Regions from separate parts of the Anaerocolumna chitinilytica genome, predicted to be linked through region 2. Evidence: riboswitches for the same ligand, from Rfam matches in the RefSeq annotation. Region 2 holds a riboswitch; each other region holds the start of a gene.
The links. Region 2 has a riboswitch for cyclic di-GMP ahead of bsdcttw_RS14830 (sensor domain-containing diguanylate cyclase). Riboswitches for the same ligand answer to the same signal wherever they lie in the genome.
Positions count from the first base shown of each region.

Region 1: it holds a riboswitch for cyclic di-GMP, as region 2 does, so the genes downstream of both, bsdcttw_RS22130 (transglutaminase-like domain-containing protein) here and bsdcttw_RS14830 (sensor domain-containing diguanylate cyclase) in region 2, are expected to answer to the same signal.
Region 3: it holds a riboswitch for cyclic di-GMP, as region 2 does, so the genes downstream of both, bsdcttw_RS06400 (fibronectin type III domain-containing protein) here and bsdcttw_RS14830 (sensor domain-containing diguanylate cyclase) in region 2, are expected to answer to the same signal.

Region 1 is NZ_AP023368.1:5,056,438-5,064,381, reverse strand. It holds gene bsdcttw_RS22135 (SpaA isopeptide-forming pilin-related protein) at 1-2,340, shown strand, start outside; cyclic di-GMP riboswitch class I at 2,642-2,728, shown strand; gene bsdcttw_RS22130 (transglutaminase-like domain-containing protein) at 2,742-3,548, shown strand; gene rpsJ (30S ribosomal protein S10) at 4,045-4,362, shown strand; gene rplC (50S ribosomal protein L3) at 4,544-5,176, shown strand; gene rplD (50S ribosomal protein L4) at 5,204-5,824, shown strand; gene rplW (50S ribosomal protein L23) at 5,824-6,123, shown strand; gene rplB (50S ribosomal protein L2) at 6,199-7,041, shown strand; gene rpsS (30S ribosomal protein S19) at 7,059-7,337, shown strand; gene rplV (50S ribosomal protein L22) at 7,369-7,755, shown strand; gene rpsC (30S ribosomal protein S3) at 7,767-7,944, shown strand, end outside.
Region 2 is NZ_AP023368.1:3,389,166-3,397,109, forward strand. It holds gene bsdcttw_RS14825 (putative polysaccharide biosynthesis protein) at 146-1,708, shown strand; gene bsdcttw_RS14830 (sensor domain-containing diguanylate cyclase) at 1,701-3,212, opposite strand; cyclic di-GMP riboswitch class I at 3,357-3,442, opposite strand; gene bsdcttw_RS14835 (DUF2318 domain-containing protein) at 3,594-4,115, opposite strand; gene bsdcttw_RS14840 (carbohydrate-binding protein) at 4,255-5,046, opposite strand; gene bsdcttw_RS14845 (response regulator transcription factor) at 5,062-5,823, opposite strand; gene bsdcttw_RS14850 (sensor histidine kinase) at 5,846-7,648, opposite strand; gene bsdcttw_RS14855 (carbohydrate ABC transporter permease) at 7,691-7,944, opposite strand, start outside.
Region 3 is NZ_AP023368.1:1,464,563-1,472,506, reverse strand. It holds gene bsdcttw_RS06405 (fibronectin type III domain-containing protein) at 1-1,372, opposite strand, end outside; gene bsdcttw_RS06400 (fibronectin type III domain-containing protein) at 1,458-4,850, opposite strand; cyclic di-GMP riboswitch class I at 5,291-5,375, opposite strand; gene bsdcttw_RS06395 (DegV family protein) at 5,580-6,464, shown strand; gene bsdcttw_RS06390 (CTP synthase C-terminal region-related (seleno)protein) at 6,662-7,372, opposite strand; gene glyA (serine hydroxymethyltransferase) at 7,563-7,944, opposite strand, start outside.

The DNA.
Region 1 (7,944 bases), 1.7 Mb from region 2:
GGTGTTAACAAATCCAGCAATGCGAATAACGGCGCAGGGTTTACGGTTACACAGACTGCTTTTGGCACGGGAGGCGGAACCACTAATAAAGGAAAGATAACCATTAATAAGGTAGATAAAGATACCGGTAACCTTATTAATACGTCACCGGCGGTCTTCGAGCTGTATTATATGCTCAATGATACGAAAATGGTAATAAGCGGTTCCGGCCAGTCTACGGCTAACGGAGTACTTACCTATTCCGGGCTTTCCTTTAGAACATATTATCTGAAGGAACTGTCAGCACCTAATGGATATTACCTTAATGATACCGTTTATCCCATAACATTAAATTCAAGCAATAAGAATATTACTCAAGTAGTAGAAAATGAAGCAAAGAAAGCAATACAGATAGTAAAGACAGATAAATATGACCCAAGTAAAAAACTGGAAGGCGCTAAATACAGGCTTCTAAAGATTGCTGATGACGGCACCGTTACAACTGTTGAAGAAAAGGCTACAGATGCAAATGGCCAGTTACTCTTTAGCGGACTGGAGTTCGGTAAGTACAAGGTATTAGAAATTGAAGCACCGAATAAGTATCAGCTTCCCACAGAGGGAGAGAGTGATCTGCTGGAGATTAAAACCGGTACAAATAGTCCTCTTGTAGTTCCGATGACCAATGAAAGTAAAAGAACATTAAAGGTCATAAAAGAAGATAAGGAAGATTCCGGAAAGAAACTGGAGGGAGCAGTCTTTAAATTGTTTGATGCTTCTAATATACAAATTGGTGATACCTATACCAGTGACAGCCACGGAGAGATAAAAATACCGGATTTAGATAACGGAACTTATACCTTAAAAGAGATCTCTGCACCGGAAAATTATCAACTGCCTCAGATTACAGAAACGGTGATAAATATCAATAGAGCAACTGACCTGTCCTCTGATGGAACCGGTGACAATATCGTTACACAAATTATCAAGAATGCATCTTTAAAGACCATTAAGATTATAAAGGTAGACTCGGAGGATACCAGCAAGACCCTGCCCGGTGCTGAGTTTAAATTATATGATTCCAATCATATTCTAATAGGAACATATACTACAGACAGCAATGGAGAAATTATTATATCAGGGCTTAAAGTAGGCAGTTATAAACTGGAGGAGACAAAAGCACCTGCTGGCTATAAACTACCGGATAATCCTGTGACGCCTGTAGAGATCACTTATGATACGGATTATGATACGATATTACCTTCTATTGGAAATGAAGTATACCGTTCAATAAAGATTATTAAGGTCGATAAGGATGATACCTCTGTTGTATTAAAGGATGCGGAATTTCAGTTATGGAAGGATGGAATAAAGGTAGCAGATAAGATTATGACAGATGAATCCGGAGTTGCTGTTATCCCAAATCTATTGTTAGGTAAGTATAAACTGATTGAAACAAAAGCACCGGAAGGATATATCACACTTTCTGACAGTCAGATTGGAATAGAAATTAAAGTGGGATCACCCATCCAGATTCCGATTACAGTAGAAAATGACCTTTTAAGAACCTTAGTAATTAAAAAGGTAGATGCAGGAAATACAACTAAATTACTGGAAGGAGCAGAATTCACAGTAAAGGCTCCTGATGGAACGACCAAAACACTTAAGACGGGAGCTGATGGTACTGCAGTTTTATCAGGATTAACTTTCGGCAGTTATGTGATAACTGAAACAAAGGCACCTACAGGGTACCTAATAATGAGTTTGCCGAAAACAGTTATTACTGATAACTCTCAAAAAATATTTACTGTTGAAATAGGGAATGCTCTATACATTCCGTCACCGAATCCATCACCGGAACCCAGTGTAACGCCCAGTCCTACACCAACACCAACTGCAGAGCCAACACCGACTCCGTCTAAGGGACCGGAACCAACGAATAAGCCTACGCCTACACCAGAGCCAATCACTGAGGCCACGAAAGAGGATACACCAAAAGGCGGTACGGTGCCTGTTCCAGATGGAAGTAAAACCGAGGTGGGAGAAAAACCAAGTAACGGAACGGTTAAAGTAGATGATAAGGGCAAATGGACGTACACACCGGATAGCGGCTATACCGGTAAAGATAAATTCTCTATCATTGTAAAACATCCCGATGGAAGCAAGGAAGAAGTTGTGGTTGAAATTGATGTGGATAAAATCCCTCTCGGAAATGTGAAACCGAAGCCGAATGACACGGCAGAGGATGTAAAGATACCAAAGACTGGTGAAACTGTTCCGTTAGGTTTACTGCCAGCTATGATAGGTGGTATAACCGGTGGTATTATAATGATATTCAGCAGAAAGAAAAAAACCAGAAGTTAGTGCCGGATAGTTAAGGAAGATTATTATTTAAATAAGTAACAGAGACTGCAAGTTCATTATTAGGGTGGATAAAATCCATTAATAACTGGACTTGCAGTTTTTTAATATTATCTGAATGTCTATTATTCAGACAAATATATAAAAAACATCGCAGTTGAAAGACAATATATAACATTGAACAAAATTACACCAAAATAAAAGCGAGAATTTTGTAGAAATAACTGTATTCAAGAAGTAAAGGCTATGATATAATAATGGCATAAATATTAGGAAATAGTCTACATATAAATCCGGTGCTTTCCACCGATAAAGGCAAAATCAGCGAAAGCTGATGACGCAAAGCTATAGGGCCTTATTTATTTTTATAAATTGGCAGCCAGTTACCGAAAGGGGAGTTTTTTGTGTATAATTTTTTAAAGAAAGGCCTGCTATTTATAGTAGCAGTGATTTTGCTATCCGAAAGTGTATATATACCTGAAATGACTTATGCAGCGGATGCAGCAGTCATAGACAAGAGCGAAATAAAGAACGGCATTATTATTGTTGATTATAACAATGAAACAACATCACTGGTGAGAATCACGAAAGACAGTTCTAAGTATATATATGATTTGTCAGGGGAAGTCAGAGTACCTCTTCAGTTGGGAAATGGTGACTATAAGATTGAAGTTCTGGAAAATATTGAAGGAAACAAATATCGTCAGGTTGCAGCAGAAACTATAAATTACAACGATGACAACGGTAAAACAGTATTTTTACAAAGCAATGAAATCGTTAATTGGAATTCAGATATGGCATCCATAAAGAAAGCGAAAGCTTTGACACAAAACGCTGTTACGGATACTGAAAAAGTTGCTGCAATTTATTCCTATATTGTAAAGAATATAAAGTATGACTACGAAAAGGCAGAGACAGTGCAAAACGGTTATGTACCGGCTATTGACGATGTATATACAGCGAAAGAAGGAATCTGCTACGATTACGCGGTACTTTTTGCAGCAATGCTCAGAAGTGTTGGAATACCGACGAAAGTACTGATGGGAACATCAACGGATGTGACTGAATATCATGCATGGAATCAGGTTTATATGAAAGATACAAAAAAATGGATTACGATTGACACTACAATCGATGCGGCTTTGAAAACGGTTAATATGGATAAAATGGCGAAGAAAGTATCACACTATAGTATAGAAAAGCAATATTAAACAAAATGAATAATCTGCCTTCCTTTTTTTATATTTTATTATAGAAAGAAGAAATATCAGTATACGAGGATATAATCCCTATGCTGATATTTTTTTGCTATAAAATATATTTATTACACATAATGATAAAAATTTATTGTAAAAAAATGATGTAATTAAAAATAAAAAAAAGATAAAAAACTGCTTGCATTATTGATTTTACTATAGTATAATTAGTACTGCTGTGACATTGATAGCGTAGAAGCGAGAGGTTGCTACATATAATGTAGGTTTTCCGTGGAGCGAATGTCAAGTTATGAAACTGGCGACAAGTCACTGTACAAATAAAGATTCTGCAAAAGATTATTTCGAGCAGATAAGTGTGGGTAACCCTATGTTTTCTTATGTGGAAAACGGAGAGTCTTAATTAGGCTTTAAAGACGGGACACACACGGCCCAGTGTACAGTCACCGCTTGTCGTACTGCTATTAAGTGCGAAAAGGAGGCGACTTTTTTTATGGCAAGTCAAGTAATGAGGATTACATTGAAAGCGTATGACCATCAGTTAATCGATCAGTCAGCTGCAAAAATCATCGAGACTGTAAAAAAGACAGGATCAAAGGTGAGCGGACCTGTACCCCTACCTACTAAGAAGGAAGTAGTTACAATTCTTAGAGCGGTACACAAATACAAGGATTCCAGAGAGCAGTTCGAGCAGAGAACTCACAAGAGATTAATCGATATCATCACACCTACACAAAAAACGGTAGATTCATTATCCAGATTAGAAATGCCTGCCGGTGTGTACATCGACATCAAGATGAAGACAAAGTAATCATCGAAAACAAGCAAAGACAAAATCCTTTAGGGTTTATATATAGGGTAAGGTTCACAAGGAACCTGCACCAAGGTAGACCATCTAGGATGATTACGCGTAGTGTTGAAGTGCGAAGTGTAACGGAGTACTGCAAAGCACATGGCGCAATCCGCTGTAGATTAAACAGGAGGTGCAAGTAATGAAAAGAGCAATTTTAACGACAAAAGTCGGAATGACTCAGATTTTCAACGAGAACGGAAGCTTGATTCCGGTAACTGTATTACAGGCAGGACCTTGCGTTGTAACACAGGTTAAAACAGTTGAAAACGACGGATACGCTGCCGTTCAGGTAGGTTTCGGAGATATCCGTGAAGTATTGGTTAACAAACCAAGAAAAGGACACTTTGCAAAAGCAGGTGTTGCAAACAAAAAATATCTTAAAGAGTTCAAGTTTGATAATGCTGCTGATTACACAGTAGGACAAGAAATCAAAGCTGACATCTTTACAGAAGGTGAAAGAGTTGATGCTACTGCTAAATCAAAGGGTAAGGGATTCCAAGGTGCAATCAAGAGATACGGACAGTCCAGAGGACCTATGGCTCATGGTTCCAAATTCCACAGACATGCAGGTTCCAATGGTGCTGCTACAACACCCGGACGTGTATTCAAGGGAAAACACATGCCTGGACATATGGGACATGTAAAAGTAACAGTTCAGAATCTGGAAGTTGTAAGAGTTGATGCAGAAAAGAACATTATTTTAGTAAAAGGTGCCGTTCCCGGACCTAAGAAATCTTTAGTAATGTTAAAGAATACCGTAAAGGCAAACTAGAAGCTTTGAGAAAGGAGGACGACACAGATGGCAAACGTATCTGTTTTTAATATGGAAGGCAAGGAAGTTGGTTCTATCGAACTTAACGACGCTGTTTTCGGAGTAGAAGTTAACGATCATTTAGTTCACATGGCAGTTGTTTTACAGCTTGCCAATAAACGTCAGGGTACACAGAGTGCCAAGACCCGTGCTGAAGTAAGCGGCGGCGGAAGAAAACCCTGGAGACAGAAGGGAACCGGTCATGCAAGACAGGGTTCAACAAGATCTCCTCAGTGGAAGGGCGGCGGAATTGTATTTGCTCCCAAGCCAAGAGATTATTCATTTAAGATGAACAAGAAAGAAAAACAGCTTGCTCTGAAATCTGCTTTGACTTCCAGAGTGGAAGAAAAGAAGATTTTCGTTTTAGATGAGTTAAAATTAAGTGAAGTTAAAACAAAGAACTTCGTAAAAGTTCTTGACAATTTAAAGGTTAACAAAGCACTTGTGGTTACAGGTGAGAAGGATGAGAATGTAATTCTTTCTGCAAGAAACATCCCTACTGTAATTACCGCAATTCCTGGAACTATCAATGTGTTTGATATCTTAAAGTATGATACACTGATACTCACCAAGGATGCAGTAGCAAAAATTGAGGAGGTGTACGCATAATGGCTGATTTAAAATTTTATGATGTAATTTTAAAACCAATCGTAACAGAAAAAAGCATGAATTCTATGTCTGAAAAGAAGTACACTTTTTCTGTTCATCCTGATGCTACAAAGAATCAGATTAAAGAAGCTGTTGAGAAGATGTTTGCCGGAACAAAGGTTGTAAGTGTTAATACAATGAACCTTGACGGAAAGAACCGCAGACGTGGAAATACAGCAGGAAAGACTTCCAAGGTTAAGAAAGCAATTGTTCAGTTGACTGCTGATAGTCCTGAAATTGAGATCTTCTCCGGATTATAAGATATACGATCAATAAATTATGGTGTTTATTCGCCGATAACAGAATAAAATAATTGCTCGAAAGGAGTGCAAAAGATGGGAATTAAGAAGTTTAACCCATATACACCTTCCAGAAGAAATATGACCTCATCCGATTTCGCAGAGATTACAACATCTACACCTGAGAAATCCTTAGTTGTTTCTATTAACAAGAATGCAGGCCGTAACAATCAAGGAAAAATTACAGTAAGACATCAGGGCGGCGGCTCTAGAAGAAAATATAGATTAGTAGATTTTAAGAGAAGAAAAGACGGAGTACCTGCAAAGGTCCTGACTATCGAATATGATCCTAACAGAACTGCAAACATCGCATTAATCTGCTATGCAGATGGTGAGAAGTCCTACATCCTGGCTCCTAACGGATTACAGGTAGGCGCTACCTTAATGAATGGTGAGACTGCAGAAGTTAGAGTAGGAAACTGCTTACCTCTTCAGAACATCCCTGTTGGTACACAGATTCACAATATCGAATTATATCCTGGAAAAGGCGGCCAGTTAGTACGTTCAGCAGGTAACTCTGCACAGTTAATGGCTAAAGAAGGCAAATATGCAACTCTTCGTCTTCCTTCCGGCGAAATGAGATTAGTGCCTATTATCTGCCGTGCTACTATTGGACAGGTGGGCAATATTGATCATGAATTAGTAAACATCGGTAAAGCTGGACGTAAGCGTCATATGGGTATCAGACCTACAGTCCGCGGTTCCGTTATGAATCCTAACGACCATCCTCACGGTGGTGGTGAAGGTAAGACTGGTATCGGCCGCTCAGGTCCTGTTACACCTTGGGGTAAACCTGCTCTTGGTTTAAAGACCAGAAAAACCAACAAAGCGTCTAACAAGATGATTGTAAGAAGAAGAGACGGTAAAACTGTTAAATAATTAAGGAGGTTAAACCTATGGCTCGTTCATTAAAAAAAGGACCGTTCGCTGATGAGCATCTGCTTAAAAAGATAGATGCTATGAATAAAGCAGGTGACAAATCTGTAATCAAGACATGGTCACGTCGTTCTACGATTTTCCCTCAGATGGTTATGCACACCATTGCTGTACATGATGGCAGAAGACATGTACCTGTATATGTTACAGAAGACATGGTTGGCCACAAGTTAGGTGAATTTGTTGCAACTAGAACCTATAGAGGACATGGAAAAGACGAAAAGAAGACGAAGAGATAAAGTAACTTGGAATTGAAAGGAGGTTTCATCCATGGCGAAAGGACATAGATCCCAGATAAAGAGAGAAAGAAATGAGAATAGAGATACAAGACCCAGTGCAAAGGTTTCCTATGCAAGAGTGTCTGTACAGAAAGCTTGTTTCGTTTTAGACGCCATTAGAGGTAAAGACGTTGAAACAGCTCTTGGTATTTTAGCTTATAATCCCAGATATGCTTCAACTGTAATAGACAAAGTGTTAAAATCAGCAATTGCAAATGCTGAAAATAACAACCACATGGACGTAAGTAAGTTATATATTCAGGAGTGCTACGCAAATCAGGCTCCTACAATGAAAAGAATCAGACCTAGGGCACAGGGAAGGGCATACAGAATCTTAAAGAGATTAAGCCACATCACTGTTGTACTAAATGAAAGATAAGGAGGGCAATAATGGGACAGAAAGTTAATCCTCATGGTTTAAGAGTCGGAGTTATCAAAGACTGGGATTCAAGATGGTATGCAGAAGCTGATTTTGCAGACAATTTAGTAGAAGACTACAATATCAGAACATACCTGAAAAAGAAATTATACAGTGCAGGTATTGCAAAAATCGAAATCGAACGTGCTT
Region 2 (7,944 bases):
CAAAATCCTACTATTTTATTTCCTAGTAAAATAGTGTACATTACACACATAATAGCATTGCACAAGTTAAAAGTCAATATTCTTTCTCATTGTTTTCCTGAATATATTAATATGAATCAAAGGATGTTCAAAGGTTAAATAATTTATGTCAAAAAGCAAAAGTAGTTTGATTAAAGGTACTCTCATCCTGACTCTGGCAGGTTTTTTAACCAGAATTGTCGGCTTCTTCTACCGTATCTTCTTATCCAATGCAATGGGCGCTGAAGCACTTGGTGTCTATCAGCTTGTATTTCCTATATACGGTATATGTTTTACGATATTTGCATCCGGTATACAAACTGCTATCTCAACTTTGGTAGCCAATGAGCTGGGTAAGCAAAGATATACAGGAATCATGAAGGTCCTTCGAAATGGTGGAATTATATCTTTTGTACTTGCAATGCTTCTTTCTTTTTTTACTTATCGTTACTCCACCTTTCTTGCTGTACATATAATAAGGGAGCCGGCCACTGCCTCCTCCCTTAAAATTCTTGCTATATGTTTTCCCTTCTGCGGAATAACCTCCTGTATCAACGGTTACTATTATGGTTTAAAAAAAGCCGGAATACCTGCTATTACACAGCTCTTGGAGCAGCTTATCCGAGTAATGGCTGTATACTTTCTTGCTGCCTCTGCCGGCGGAGGTAATTTAGCAGTGACCTGTGACCTGGCTGTTCTTGGTCTTGTATTTGGAGAAATCGCTTCCCAGTTATTTAATGTCGGCTCCATGTTCCTTCATAAGACTTCAAGAAACATCCGCCATTTGTCCGCCTCCTATTCAGCTCTTAACACCACCGGTCCCGGATCTATGAATACCAAAGGTGATGGTTTAACAAAAAGTCTGGTTAAAATGAGTATTCCACTGACCGCTAACCGTCTGTTGATCAGTATTCTTCACAGCATTGAAGCCATCTTAATTCCTGCAATGTTGAAAAAATATGGCTTAAGCAGTGAGGAAGCCTTAAGTATCTTTGGTGTACTGACCGGTATGTCCCTGCCCTTTATATTATTTCCGTCCGCCATAACCAATTCCCTTTCCGTCCTCTTACTGCCAACTATCTCCGAAGCCCAGTCTGCAGGTCAAGAAAGTCTGATTAAAAAGACATCAGCCATTACAATCAAGTATAGTCTGATTATCGGTATCATCAGCACCGGTATTTTTATAACCTTCGGCAGTGAGCTAGGTACCCTTGTATATCACAATAGCCTTTCAGGAAATTTTTTAACTATCTTAGCCTGGCTTTGCCCTTTTCTATTCATTACAACTACACTTAACAGTATTATCAATGGACTTGGACTTGTGCATCTTACCTTTGCAGGTTCTGTTATTGGCCTTGTTTTACGTATCATTATCATAGTCATACTCGTCCCGCTGCAAGGGATTAACGGATATCTGTTAAGTCTTTTGGTCAGTCAGCTTGTTATGACCTTGTTTGGTGCCTATCTTGTGGCGAAATATATCAATCCAGGCTTTCAGACCATGGATGACGTGGCTAAGCCAGGGATTATCGTTACCTTATGCTGCTATCTCATCCATCGCTTTTACTTAGGGCTGCCTCATGCCAGTCAAAGTCTGAAATCGGTATTGTTATTGTGTTTCTTAATACTCTGTGCCAGTATGTTGCTTATGTACCTTACAAAAACCATAAAATCAGAAGACTTTAAGTAAAAAGTTTATAACTGCCCTTGCCTTCATCTTTTACGGAATAAAGAGCTTTATCTGCACAATTAATTAATTCCGTATAGGTTGCGCCATCTTCCGGATATACAGAAATACCGATACTTCCGGATATGTATACCGCCTGGTCTTCCACCTCATAGGCGGTACTAAGGGCTTCTCTAAGCAGATTGGCCTTGGTGATAATTCCATCAAGGCTATCAATGTTCCCGACGAATACGATGAATTCATCCCCTCCGATACGACCGATAATCTCTCCGAAGAAAATACTTTTAATTTTGTCCATAATATATACTAATATATTGTCCCCGGTTAAATGTCCGTAATTATCATTGACATGTTTAAAATCGTCAATATCTATCATCATTAAAATATGCTTGGAATTTCGATTGCGTTTTAAGTATTCATCAATAATTTCTTTTGTTGTAACTTTATTATACACACCTGTCAGCAAATCTCTCTTAGCCTTATATTCCAGTTTTTGCAGTTCCTTTTTATGCAGGTCAATATTTACCACTTTACCAATGACACTGATTGGTTCCTTATTCTCATCATAGATAGTCTTTCCCCTGATATGACACCAGACATACTCATTATTTGCATTTTTTATACGAAACTCCGCTTCCATCATTTCTTTTCCGCTTTTAAGAGTTCTTGCAAAAAGTTTGAGGTCCTGGCAGTCCTCCGGATGAACCATATTCTTATTGTACAGCTCTACCACTGAAAAATCTTCAATTACAGGTGTTCGTCCATAAACTTCCGTATATTTGTCCGCAAATTTCATAACATCTTTGTCAACCTTATATTCAAAAAGAATATCATTGGATATCTCGGCAGCAATTCGATATCTTTCCTCCTCCAGGGAAAGCTTATTCTGCATTTCTTTAAAATTAGTAATGTTTAATAAAACCGCAGAAAAGGCCTTTTCACCTTCGCGGGTTAAGGTAAAATTGCCATCCAAAAGTACATTAATAATATCACCGCTCCGGGTAATCATTTTAACTTCTATCTGCCGATAGGAGCCGTTTACAAACTGCTCTTTCAGCACTTTTATTTTCTCCTGATCCTCATCACAAACAAAGGATAAAAAACAATTATCATATTCTGTTTCAAACTCATACCTTTTATAACCAAAAATCTCATAAAACTTTGGATTAGCATACGTGACCTGATATCCTGGTTCCAGCAAAATATTAAGGAATCCTGTATGAACACTTTTGGTAATATAGGACAATTCAGCGGTAGCTTTTCTAACCTGATGATTACAGATTATACTGGAAACAAAACTTACAGTCAAAAAAAGCAACAGAATAAGAATCAATACCACTCCTCCATCTGTTTTTACCACTTCATATAGAGATTGATCATTATTAATTACCAGATTGAAAATCAATAAAACACCTGTCAATGCAGCCAAGCCAAGAGAAATTCCTATGGTGTTATTTAATCTGGGAATTCCTTTTTTCAGAATATAATCGGTTTTATTTTCTTGCATATTCCTCATCACCCTTCCAGATTTGTTTGATAAACTACTGCTTACCTAATACCCAAATCTGTTTCTTTCACAATACGAAATAGAAGGATACACACAAAAAAAGCTCGTTCTTAAAATCGAGCTTAGACTGAAATATATCCTATTTCGTGCAACTGGCTGTCATATCTGCATACAGATTTAGACCCTAAGCTTTGCGTCCTCATCTTTCAATGAGTTTGCCCCTATAAACATAGGTCCATTGTACTATAATTCGTGGAATTTTGCAATTCAAATCATGTACCATAATATTACATATTTCACCTGACTTACCTTCATTTTCCGTTACATAACGGAAATAAAAAAGAAGGAGGCTTAATAAAAACCTCCCTCATTTTGTACAATTTATTTCCAATTTTGAAAAATCACCGTAGCTTCGGTTAGATAATCTTTGCTGATTGTAATCGAAGTGTCATCTGCTGTTTTATATTCATCGGTAATCGGAACCGGATTACAGCCGCCTTTTACAACTTCTACCTGATCCATTGAGAAATGATTTCCGCAGTTCTGGCACACCAGCTCGTCTCCCTCTTGCTTGTAATAGCCTTTTCCGGAAGAATAGCAGACCTGGCAGGTATTAAAGGCTGTCCTAATTGTACCATCCGGAGCTTTTACCGCCAGCACTTCCAATTCAGTACCGTCAATCTTTGCAGGAAAGAACTTAGCTGTTTCCGTAATGTCCTTAACCGGTATAACAATATCACTGTCTGTTACTTTAGCTGCCCTTAATTTATCCGAATCTCCTCCGCTTCCGGCTGGTTTTCCAAAGCTATTGAAGCCAAAGGCAATTGCCAGTATTGCGAGAACAGAGATTGTAAGAATTAAGTATCTCGTCGTATTTGATTTTTTATTCTGTTTGTTCGTCATTCATTGATACCCCTTTTTTATTATTTTTACTTTTATGGTATTTAAAATAATGCTTTTATTTTATCAGTGGAATATGCAGATTGTATGGAGAGAGAAATAAAAAAGGGACTATCATTACAGTCCCTTTAAAGCCATGGCTTTATTTGAGATATTCTTTACCAAGTACCCGCCAATGTGTCAAAGCAGGAAATGGGGAAGGATCCTTCTCATCTTTTATAAGTTTGCACAATTTCACACTTTCTGCAATCATTCCGTTCAAATCATATATCTGATCCCTGCCTGTCTTATTTAATTGCAGTGTCATTGTACAGCCATTTCCAAAAATAACATCAAGCTGCTTCCAGTAATTATCATGGGGAAAATCTGACCTTAGATTTATTATCAGCTTATTCATTACAACAAGACGGCCAAAATCAATCTGAATTTCAGCATCCGGGTCCTCGTTATCTCCCCATGAGGTAAAGGGCCATACACCATGTCCGCAGGTTTCTTTCAGACCATCAATGGTATTCCTTGCGGCAAAGATAGATTCATCCCTTGTTTCTACACTTGCTTTGCAATGAGGAAATACCGTAGATTCATAACGCACATCCAAGGGATTTGTGCTGATATCCCTCTCTTCCTTCCATAACTCAGACGGTTGCACTGAAATATCCAGAATATGATATTCTCCTTCAAATGCCCCTGCAGGATATGGCATTCTATCTTCGCCAAAAGGAATCGGGAATTCAAATCTTCCGCCAATACTATAAACATCCGCCTTTTCAATACTAGCATCCAGCTTTACGCTAAGAAATTGGGGGTTATCCGTATCAATAACAATACGATCTCCATCCTTATACTTGTGAAATAACAAATGATGAATGTGTTCATTATCTTCTTGCTCCATGAAGCATTCATCTTCTTTATTATATAATGCAATCTTAATCATGTAATTCTCCTCTTCCTAAAAGGTAATCATACTCTCCTCTTCATAAATACCGATATTTTGCCGATACACCGAAGGACTCATTCCGGTTACCTTTTTAAACACTCTGGAGAAATATTTATCATCATGAAATCCTACCTTAAAGGCTATTTCATAGACTTTCATTTTCCCGTCGTGCATATAGGCACAGGCTCTGTTTATTCTCTCCTGATTCAGATAATCAACAAAACCACAGCCCAGGTTCTGGGTAAATAAAGTTGAAAGATATGCCATAGACAAACCGACTCTCTCAGCTACCAATGCAAGGCTTAACTCCTCTGTCAGATGTTCCTTGATGTATTTTTTTGCCATTTTAACCTGGTAATTTTTTTCTGACTCTAAAGCCGTATTCTTTTTTATTTTTTGTACTGCAAAACTTTCCAGCTTGGTAAGAATCTCTATTGCTTTGCAGGGCTTTAATAAATAATCTCTGGCCCCCAGTCGAATTGCCTGCTGGGCATAGGAAAATGTATCATATCCGGATAGAATAATAGTCTCCGGACAGATTCCTGCCACCCTGGATTCCTCCATGACCTCAATACCGGTTTTCACCGGCATCTGAACATCCAAAAGCATAACATCCGGCCGATTTCGGTAAATTAAATCCAATGCCTCCTGTCCATTGCTGACAGAATCAATTCTGGTAAAAACAGTTGTATTTTTTCGAATATAATTAACCATAGCTGTAAGGATATTCTCCTCATCATCAGCTATTAATAAATGTAAACCTTCCTTCTCCATAAAGCACCCCATAGTTGTTTTCTCACTCCGTTACAATAGGTATCCTGATTGAAACTATCGTTCCTTCCTGCGGTCTGCTAATAATCTCAAGTTTGAAATCGGCCCCATACCTTAATTTCAAACGTTCACGCACATTCCTGATAGCATAACCGCCAACATGTTCATTGTTCTTCGTGTCATCAACTTTTCCATACAAAATCTCATCTGCTTCATTTTGTTCCATACCAACGCCATTATCACTTATTGTAAATACCAGGAAATCATCTTCCTTTCTTCCTACAATACTCACGCTGCCGCCTCTGTCTATGAATTCCAGACCATGTACAACGGCATTTTCTACAAAAGGCTGCAAGGTCAGCTTACCAATCATATAATTTCCGATGGACTCCTCCACCTGAATCTCGTAAGACAATCTTTTTGAAAATCTCATTTTCTGTATATGAAGATAACAGCCTATCAGTTCAACTTCTTTCTTTACCGGTATTTCTGAATTTCCCTGGCTTAAGACTAATCGGAATAAGGTGGACAAGGCCAATATATTATCGGCTATTTTTTCATTTTGCTCCTCCTCAGCCTGCCAGTACAGGGAATCGAGGACATTATATAAGAAATGCGGATTTATCTGAGCTTGTAATGCATTCAGCTCACTTTCACGCTCTTTCAATTCCATGACATAGTTTGTATTGATTAACTCCCTGATATCCTTTACCATTCGATTAAAAGATACGGAAAGCCTTCCGATTTCATCTTCACTTTCCACAGTAATATACGTATTAAAATCTCCATTACTGAACTGTTCCATCGAATCATAAAGCTGCTTTGTCGGTCTTGATAATGCCTTTGATATCAACAGTGAGAATGGTCCTGAGCCAATCAACAGAACCACAACGAGAGCAATGGGCAGTATCAATCCCTCTCTCATCTTCGACCTCACATTTTTTACAGGCAGCATATAACAGACACCAACATCTGTATCTTTGCATTTACTGATAAAGATATAATTCTCATTCCTAATAATAAACTTAGGCCTATCGACACAAGATTCATCCAGATATTTTTTCTTTACTATTTCTGATAAAAGTGTCTCATCTACCTTTCCCACTTCTGTAAAGATTTCCCCGCTGCCGGTTATTACAGCAATTCCTTCGTTTTTATTCTGAAGCAGTTTCTTACAGATTTCACTGTAGTTAAGTACATCCACACCTAATACCAAAAAGCCGATTTTATCCTTCTTTGACAAGTCATATAGCATCCGGCAGGCAACAACTTTATCTTTCGTGTTCTTTAGATATAGACCGGAATTACCGGAATGAACTTTTTCCCAGATTACATCTCCTTTTGCCTGCAATGCCTTCTCATAGATAGGTAACTTTCGAATCTTATTTAATGAGGTATTATGAACACTGGCATCTCTGCTCTGGTAATATGGATCCAACCCATTCTCAGGATAGAGAATTAAGGTTTTTACATGGCTTTTTATTGCCAGCATATCTTGTTGAAAGGAAATAGGCGTATTGCTGTACCAGAATAAGTCATCGCCTTCAAAGCTTGCTTTATCAGCAATCAATACTTTATGTATCTCACTGTTTACTGCATAATAATCTTCAATATCCAGTATATCCTGCTGCATATAGCTAATGTCATCTCTTATAGACTGGCTAAAGCGCTCATACAACTGAATCATCTCTTTTTTTATCTGCCGGTTCTCATTTATGTATAAGAAAACAGAAATTGTGATGATAACAGGCAATAGGATTGCATATATGGATAAAATAATTTTATACCGTATTTGCATTTTCGAATAATAATACCTGAATTTCTTCAACGTCTCACCACTTTCTATTCTTAATACATGTCCAAATTCATTTTATCCTTTGACTGCCCCCATTGCAACTCCCTTTGTGATATGTTTGTTCAGAATTATATACATTATTACCATTGGAGCTGCGGTTAAGGACATAACTGCAAATTGCACCGCATAATTCGAGGAATATAAACCAGTAAATTCCAGCACCGAGAAAGGAAGTGTCTTCCATTTCGCACTATTTAAGTAGGTACTCGCCATCATAAATTCATTCCAGTTATTCAGGAAAGTCATAATGGATACGGTTACCAGCGAAG
Region 3 (7,944 bases), 1.9 Mb from region 2:
CTGCATTTTTTGCTTTCACATTAAAGGTATATTGAATCCCTGACTGTAAACCACTCAGATGCAATACTTTTCCAGAAGCGGTCTGCCACTGCGCTGACGGTATCTGAGGTGAGACAACCTGATACAGAGTAGCAGACGGATTATTATCTGTTAATGCAATGTCGATGGCATTTTCTGCTGTATTCTTCACGGTAATGGTTGGAGTCTGAGCCTTTGTATAAATATTTCCTGGAACTACGGCGATATTTCCTACCTTATCCTGTGCTTCGAATTTTACCGGATAAAGGGTATTGGGAATTAATGAAGAAAAAACCGCAGATGTATTCGTCCCCCAGGAGGTAGAGGAACTGCCAGCTGTAAAGCGGTAAGGAGTTATATCTAATCCGGATAATGAATCACCGGCACTTCCTGAAACCACTATGCTACTATCCGTTGATGAAAAAGACGCATTGGATGTCACCGGCGCAGTTTTATCAACTTTTATGCTCATACTTCCCTGTACGGTATCCCTGGCATCAGAAACAGTAAATCTCAAGGTATGGTTTCCTTCCCCCAGGGCAGATACATTAAATGTATTAAAGCTGACGATCTGCGGAGTTTTTGTATTCGTAATAGTTCTTGTTTCTCTCTGAGTTCCCTCAGAATCAACGAACAGCTTACATGTCAGTGCATCTCCATCCGCATCCGATACGGACAAGGTAGGAATAAACGTATTTTTTGTTCCGCCAAAAAAGCTATCTGACGGTGGAGACATAATATCAAACTTTGGTATTGCTTGTATCTGTTTAAAAATACTTGTCAGATTTGTTCCAAAACCACTGTATAAATCCAGATATAGCCCGCCTGTGGCACTGGATAAAGACTGAAACTGACTCTTAATGTAATCTATGCCCACTGTTGTGAGGGTGATATCAAAATTATTCAAAAGATTTTGTGTTCCCTCAATGGTATTTCCTCTTATACTTGTAACTACTTCGTCTCCAATAAGAACAAAGTATTTGATAGCATCAACTTGAAAGACCGAATTCTGGACTGCATCTTCTATTGCATCTAGGCCCTCCTCGTTAACACCATCGACATAAACCCCATCAAGCCACTGTCTGAATACATTAACATCTGATGTAAAGCCATAATTAGTTGGATAGGTTTCATATGTCACAAGGCCAAGTCGATAACTAATGCCTTGATTTTGTAATGCAGCTGTAAAATTCCCTATTTCATTTCTGACATTACTGATACTAGACCCCATACTCCCTGATCTGTCTATAAGAAATATGATATCAATCTTGTTTCCGGCATAAACCGATGATGATTGCGTCCATGAGAGCAAAAGCATACAAGCTATAAAACAAATGATTTTTAATTTTTTCATCCCAACCTCCAAACCTTCTTCATTTTCCTTCCGTTTATGTGGAGAATCTCAAAGGCATAAACGGAAGGGAAAAATATATTTTTTACTAATCAATACTATATGTTACACCGGAAGGTGTATTGGTTTTTGATATAAACTTTATTACATTTGTTTGAGTTTCGTCTGTATCAAGAAACCGGAAAACAATCCTGCCCTTTTTAAACTCATCAATTACAATTCTTTTTCCGTCCACCTTTCCGGTCGTTATATCTGATTTTTGTGTAGCTCCACATAAATCTAATACTTCAAGTTCATCTGCATTATAATTTACTGTAACCGTAATTTCACCGGAGGTTTCTTTCGCAGGAGCAACTACGACAAAATTAAACATCGTATCTGCCGGAATATTTATTACAAGCTCAGGAATTGTATTATCGGTGATAATCTCACTCCATTCACCCACACCCTCTTTACCTCTGGCCCTTACGCGATAAGAGTGCATTGTATTTGGTTGAAGGGCATCATGTATGTACTTATTATTTTCAATATTTTTAAATACCTCTCCGTCTGCTTCCACATCATAACCTGTAGCTCCTTCCACAGGATCCCACATAATTACCATCTTTGTTGTTTGAGGTTCGGTTCCTAGATTTAATGGTATTCCCAATGAAGTCTCTGCTTGGATAAAATCACTCCATTCCCCTACTGTTTTTAGGTTTTTTGCCCTAACCCTATAAACATGTGAACTTAATGATAACAATCCCTCATGTAAATACATTGTTTCGTTTCCATTATTCATTAAGTGCCCGTCCACCTCTATATCATAGCCTGTTGCCCCTTTGACTTCATCCCATACTAAAGTAATACTTCTGCTCGCTGCTATCGCTTTTATGTTCCCTGGAATCCCCAGATTGCTTGGGGTTATGATCGCACCGCTCCATGCACTCAGCTCCTGGCCCCACTCTCCTGAAATCCCACTACTTTTAGCCCGCACTATATAAATATGGGTAGAACCGGGTTCCAAACCTGTGTGGGTATAGGAAGTACTCGTGCCGTTATCTATGATTACTCCGTCTACCATAACATCATAACCATCGGCTCCTTGTACTTTATCCCACATAATTGTTATGGATGTCGCTGATGTGGTTGTTGACCGTAGATTAGACGGTGTACCAAGTGAAGTTGATTTTGTAACAATTTCACTCCATTGTGACGCTCCTGCAGCATTCTTTGCTCTTACCCTGTATTTATGGACAGATCCAGGCAGCAAACCTTTATGATTATAAAATGTATTCATTCCGGTATTGATGATTGTGCCATCTGCTTCAAGTTCGTAGCCTTGGGCCCCGACTACCGGATCCCAGGTTAATGTAATCTCTGAACTGGTTGCATTTGCTGATAAATTCGCCGGAACACCCGTATAAGTTTTCCTTGTTATTTCTTCGCTCCATGCGCTGACAGCAGTTCCATTTTTGGCTCTTACTCTATAGAAATGTTCTGTATTTGGCAAAAACCCTTCATGGGTATAGGAAGTTAAGTTTTTATTGTTTATCATCACACCATCGACTTCAATATCATATCCGTCAGCATTTTCTACAGCATCCCATGTTACGATAATTCCATCCGGAGTAACTCTTGCTCCCAGATTGGATGGTATCTGCAATAAGGTCGATGCATATATTATTTCACTCCAGTTACTCACTCCGCCGGTATTTTTTGATCTAACTCTGTAAAAGTGCCCTGTATAAGGAGATAAGCCTGTATGCATATAGTAAGCTGCGGAAGTTGAAATTATCGACTCACCGTCAACCTCCACATCATAACCATCAGCTCCGGCCGCTGAATCCCAAGTGAGCCTGATTCCATTATCAGACGATGTATATTTTATATTTGATGGTACGGAAGAAAGCGTTGATTTTGCAATAATACCGCTCCATTTTCCAGCTCCGCTTGAATTTTTCGCCCTGACTCTATAGGTCTGCTGTAAATTGGAATCAAGGCCCGTCTGTATATAGGTTGTATTTAAACCATTATCAACAGGAGCTCCTTGTACTTCCACATCATATCCGTTTGCACCTATAACCGAATCCCATGAAAGGCTTATAGAATTGCCCATACCGGAAGCTGATATGTTTTGTGGTATATCGGGCAGGGTCCAAACCTCGATAGGATCAGTCCAGTCTCCGTTCATAATTGGGTTAACCGCTCTTACTCTATATGTATGCAACGTCCCGGGAGTTAGATTTTCTTGAACATAGGAAGTACTCATCCCTTGATTCAAAATCGTCCCATCAACCTCTACCTGAAAACCTTTCGCTCCTTCAACAGGATCCCAGGATAAATTAATTTCCTTCTCTGTTGCAATGGATCTTATATTCTGAGGCACCCCAAACAAAAGACCTTCACCCCAGACCAGTTTTCCTTTTATATATACACCTATCTTCGTCCACTCGGTGTAATCACTTGCACCGGCATTAAAAGAATAATCATTGGATTGCGTATAATTGCTCCAGTCATTTTTTGCAAATCTTGTTTGTATCTCTTCAAAGTCTCCTGCAATTAAGGAACCACTCCCAGGCTTGAAACCCAGTTCATAATAATAATCAAGACCGTTTGCTATAAAGGGAATTTTTACGAATGTGCCCGTCACATTATCACTTCCAGCACTTGACCAGTCACACCAAAAATTTTGATCCTTTTCCCCATCAATGGTGTAATAGTATCTTATTTTTACATCTTCCAGGTCAAAGGGCAGTGTTCCGGTATTATATAGCTTAAACCATGGATATATGGTAGTTGACGAATCATTTCTCCCATTATTAAACATCTTAACACCAGCTGAAGTAATCTGCGGCATCAGTATGCTAGGTTCTTCACCCCAAACTACTTTTCCACCGGCATAAACCACTGCTTTACTCCAATCCTGGTAATTTGTAGAAGTACTGTTGAAGGAGTAATCATCTGACTGCTTGTAATTATTCCAGTCGGTTCGTGCAAACCTTGTTTTAATCTCAACATTGGAGCCAGCCCCCAAACTCCCGCTGCCGTCTATAAATCCTATTTCCACATAGGTATCGGCCCCCTGATAAAGAGGGTCATTTCTTATAATAGTCCCTTTCACATTTGAAGTGCCTGCACTGGACCAATCGCACCAGAAATTCTGGGATATCTCACCACCCAGCATGTAATAATATCTAATTTTTAAATCAGAAAGACTTACCGATTCATCTCCATTATTAATAATTCTGAAATTTGCATAGATTGTATTGCTGGTTTCGCTTCTGTCAACATTATACATCTGCAGCTGTATAGCAGCAGGTGTAACTGCCTGAACCATTGCTGATGGTTCTATGTCCAGTGAACCTGTAATCTCTTCTTCCTGTCCGCTTTCCTCGGAATAACCCGTTCCCTCTGCAAAAACATAATTATATATATCAAGCACTTGTAATAACATAATGATGCAAATGAAAATTGACAGTTTTTTAATATGCTGTTTCACTTTCCCCACCTCCATATATTTATCTTTTATATACTAACTTATTGGTTTATACAGCCACAATTAGGACTCTGCATGCATGTATATGTAGATAGTTATACTATTCCCTCATTTATTAATCTCCTTTCTTGATTGTTATTTATGAACAGTAATGATGATATTTCAAATAGACTTCATTACTATTAATTTACAGTATTTCTAAATCTCATTTAGGGGTTAAAAGAATTCTTTTTATGATTGTTTCCAGACCTAAGCTTATCCCGAACATCTTTGTTTGATTACTTTAATATGTGATAAACATCATTGGATTGGCTTTATACATCTTACATCCGAGTGGACCGGCGACTTCACCCATTAGAATGTGTGCCCTCAAGACACAATATAAAAAAGCCTGATCGCAAAAAACGATACAGGCATACTATTACCTAGTAGTAATGGTAATCTTCGGTAACCTGGCTACCGTACCCTTCAGGGGTTAGGCCCATGGCTTTGCGTCCGCAGCTTTCGCTGCGTTTGCCTTTATCGGTAAAACAATTGTATATGATTAGTAAAACTTACCATATTACTCATATTACCAATTTTGTCTTATTATGTCAAAACAATAATTCCCAGATTTCGCCCATCAATATAGGTAATTATTCCCATGCTCTACAGTAACATTTATTTTTACCACTATACTTTTAGTCTCAGATTCGATATAATATTCCTATTAACACAATGAAGGAGAAACTCATGGACGACTATCAGATATTCAGCGATTCTTCCTGCGATACACCAAAGGAATTGCTGGATCTACATCATATCATTCTGGTACCCTTTTATATTACATTCGACCTGGAACATTATTACAAAGAAAATATAGAGATAAGTAACGAAGAATTCTATCATAAACTGGCAACAGAAAAGATATTCCCGAAGACCTCCCTTCCCTCCATTATGGATTATTTTCATGCCTTTGAACAGGAGATAACAAAAGGGAAAGATATTCTCTGTCTGTGTCTTACGGGGAAGTTCAGCGGTTCTTACCAGGCAGCCATAAATGCCAGAGAACTCCTGATAGAAAAATACCCCGATAGTAAGATACATATCATAGACTCTATACAGGCCACTGCCGGTCAGGGAATTCTGTTACTTCAGGCCGCATACTTACAAGAAGCCGGTTATAGTTTAGACGATACCGTAAGCCGGCTGGAAGAGATCAAAAAAACAGCCAGAATTATGTTTACCGTTGACACCTTGGAATATCTGGCAAAAGGCGGACGTATCGGAAAGGTAGCATCTCTTGCCGGTACAATGCTTAATATCAGACCTATGATACAGTTAAAAGATGCGGAATTAGTTCCTTATTCGAATATTCGTGGACGAAAGAAATCTCTGGATAAGATACTTGCTATGACGGAAGAGTATTTTACTGAGAATAACGAACGTTACGAGGATTATGACTTCTGTCTCGCAAATGCTACGACCATAGAGGATACAAGAGCTGTTCAGTCACAGCTTGAAGGCTTAATCGGAAGACCTGTTACTTATCCCGTATTCCAGATTGGTGTAACGATTGGTACCTATACAGGTCCCGGTGCTGTTGGTGTCTGTTTTATCAAAAAGTTTGACAGATAAGGCTATGAACCTGAACAACATTTAATACTGTATTAAATATAAAAATCCTGAGCTGTTTACTGACATTCAAAACAACTCAGGATTTCTTTTAAGTTTGAGATTTCTTTTTAAGTTTGAGATTTATTTTTAGCCTCTAAATACCACTTTCACTAAGGCCAGGGTTCGTTTGAAAACTTTCTTCCCTGCACAAACAAATTTCAAATGCCCACGCTAAATTGTCTGGATTGCTTTAAAAATTCATTAACTAACGGATGAGGCTGTTCATAAGTTGAGCTCAATTGAGGTTGAAACAAGGATACAATAAAGAAACTGTTACTTTCCACCATCATTAACCTAGCCTCTTCATTTTCATCGGTACCAATAACCTTAAAACCATTCTTATGTAATAAGTCTTGAAAGCTCTTATTTAACCCAAAGCTGCAGTTATACTTTTCTGTGATTTCATATGCACCAAATATCCGGGTGATAGGTATATTCTTATCCAGATTAATACGTCTGGTCTGACCGACCAAAGAACAGGCCAGAGCGCTGATATAAGAATTCTCTGCATAAGGATTAAAGTTATAATCTTTCAATATGTTGATACCCAGTACATTCCTGCCGAATTCTATTACAGCATGTTGGAATCCACCACAGGTCCCTAAAAAGGGAATTCTATTAACTCTGGCATACTCGATTGCAGTAATGGCACCGTTCATACTTTTATAAGGACTACCGGGAGCACACCAAAGCCCGTCAAAACCAATTAGCTTTTCTTTCTCTTCCATAATGGAATCCGTAGACAGCCATTGAAACTCCACCTGTATTTCCAATTCTGCAGCACTGTGCTTTAGAGCCTCCTCCGTTGCCAGATGAGAGGGACGGCCGTCGTAATCTCCAATAATACCAATCCTGACATTTGATTTCACTATCGTTCCCTTGTATTCCGCGGACTCTGCAGAATCCTTTCATATATATTTAATAAAAACCTTTCTTTTCTTTAAAGCTCTCATACTTATTGTAAGCTGCCCTGAGGCACAACCCCGGTAGTTGAAGGTTATAACAATATAAAATGCCTTGCTTTTATTAATAAATGAAAGCAAGGCATTCTGTTATTTTTTATTTGTAAAGCGGGTACTTTTCGGTCAAAGATTTCACCAGTTCCATCGCTGCCGCTTTATTTTTATCCACATCTGCAATTAATAAGCTGATAGCTTCCGCAATTACATCCATATCTTCTGTCTTCATGCCTCTGGTTGTAACCGCCGGTGTACCAAGGCGGATACCGCTGGTCACGAAAGGAGAAGCAGGATCATTAGGGATGGTATTCTTATTACAGGTAATATTAGCGGCGTCCAGAAGCTTTTCTGTCTCCTTGCCGGTAACTCCTTTATTCTGTAAATCAACCAGCATCAGATGATTATCTGTTCCGCCAGATACAATGTTAAAGCCTCTTGTTATAAGACCTTTTGCAAGCGCCTGTGCATTCTCGATAATATTT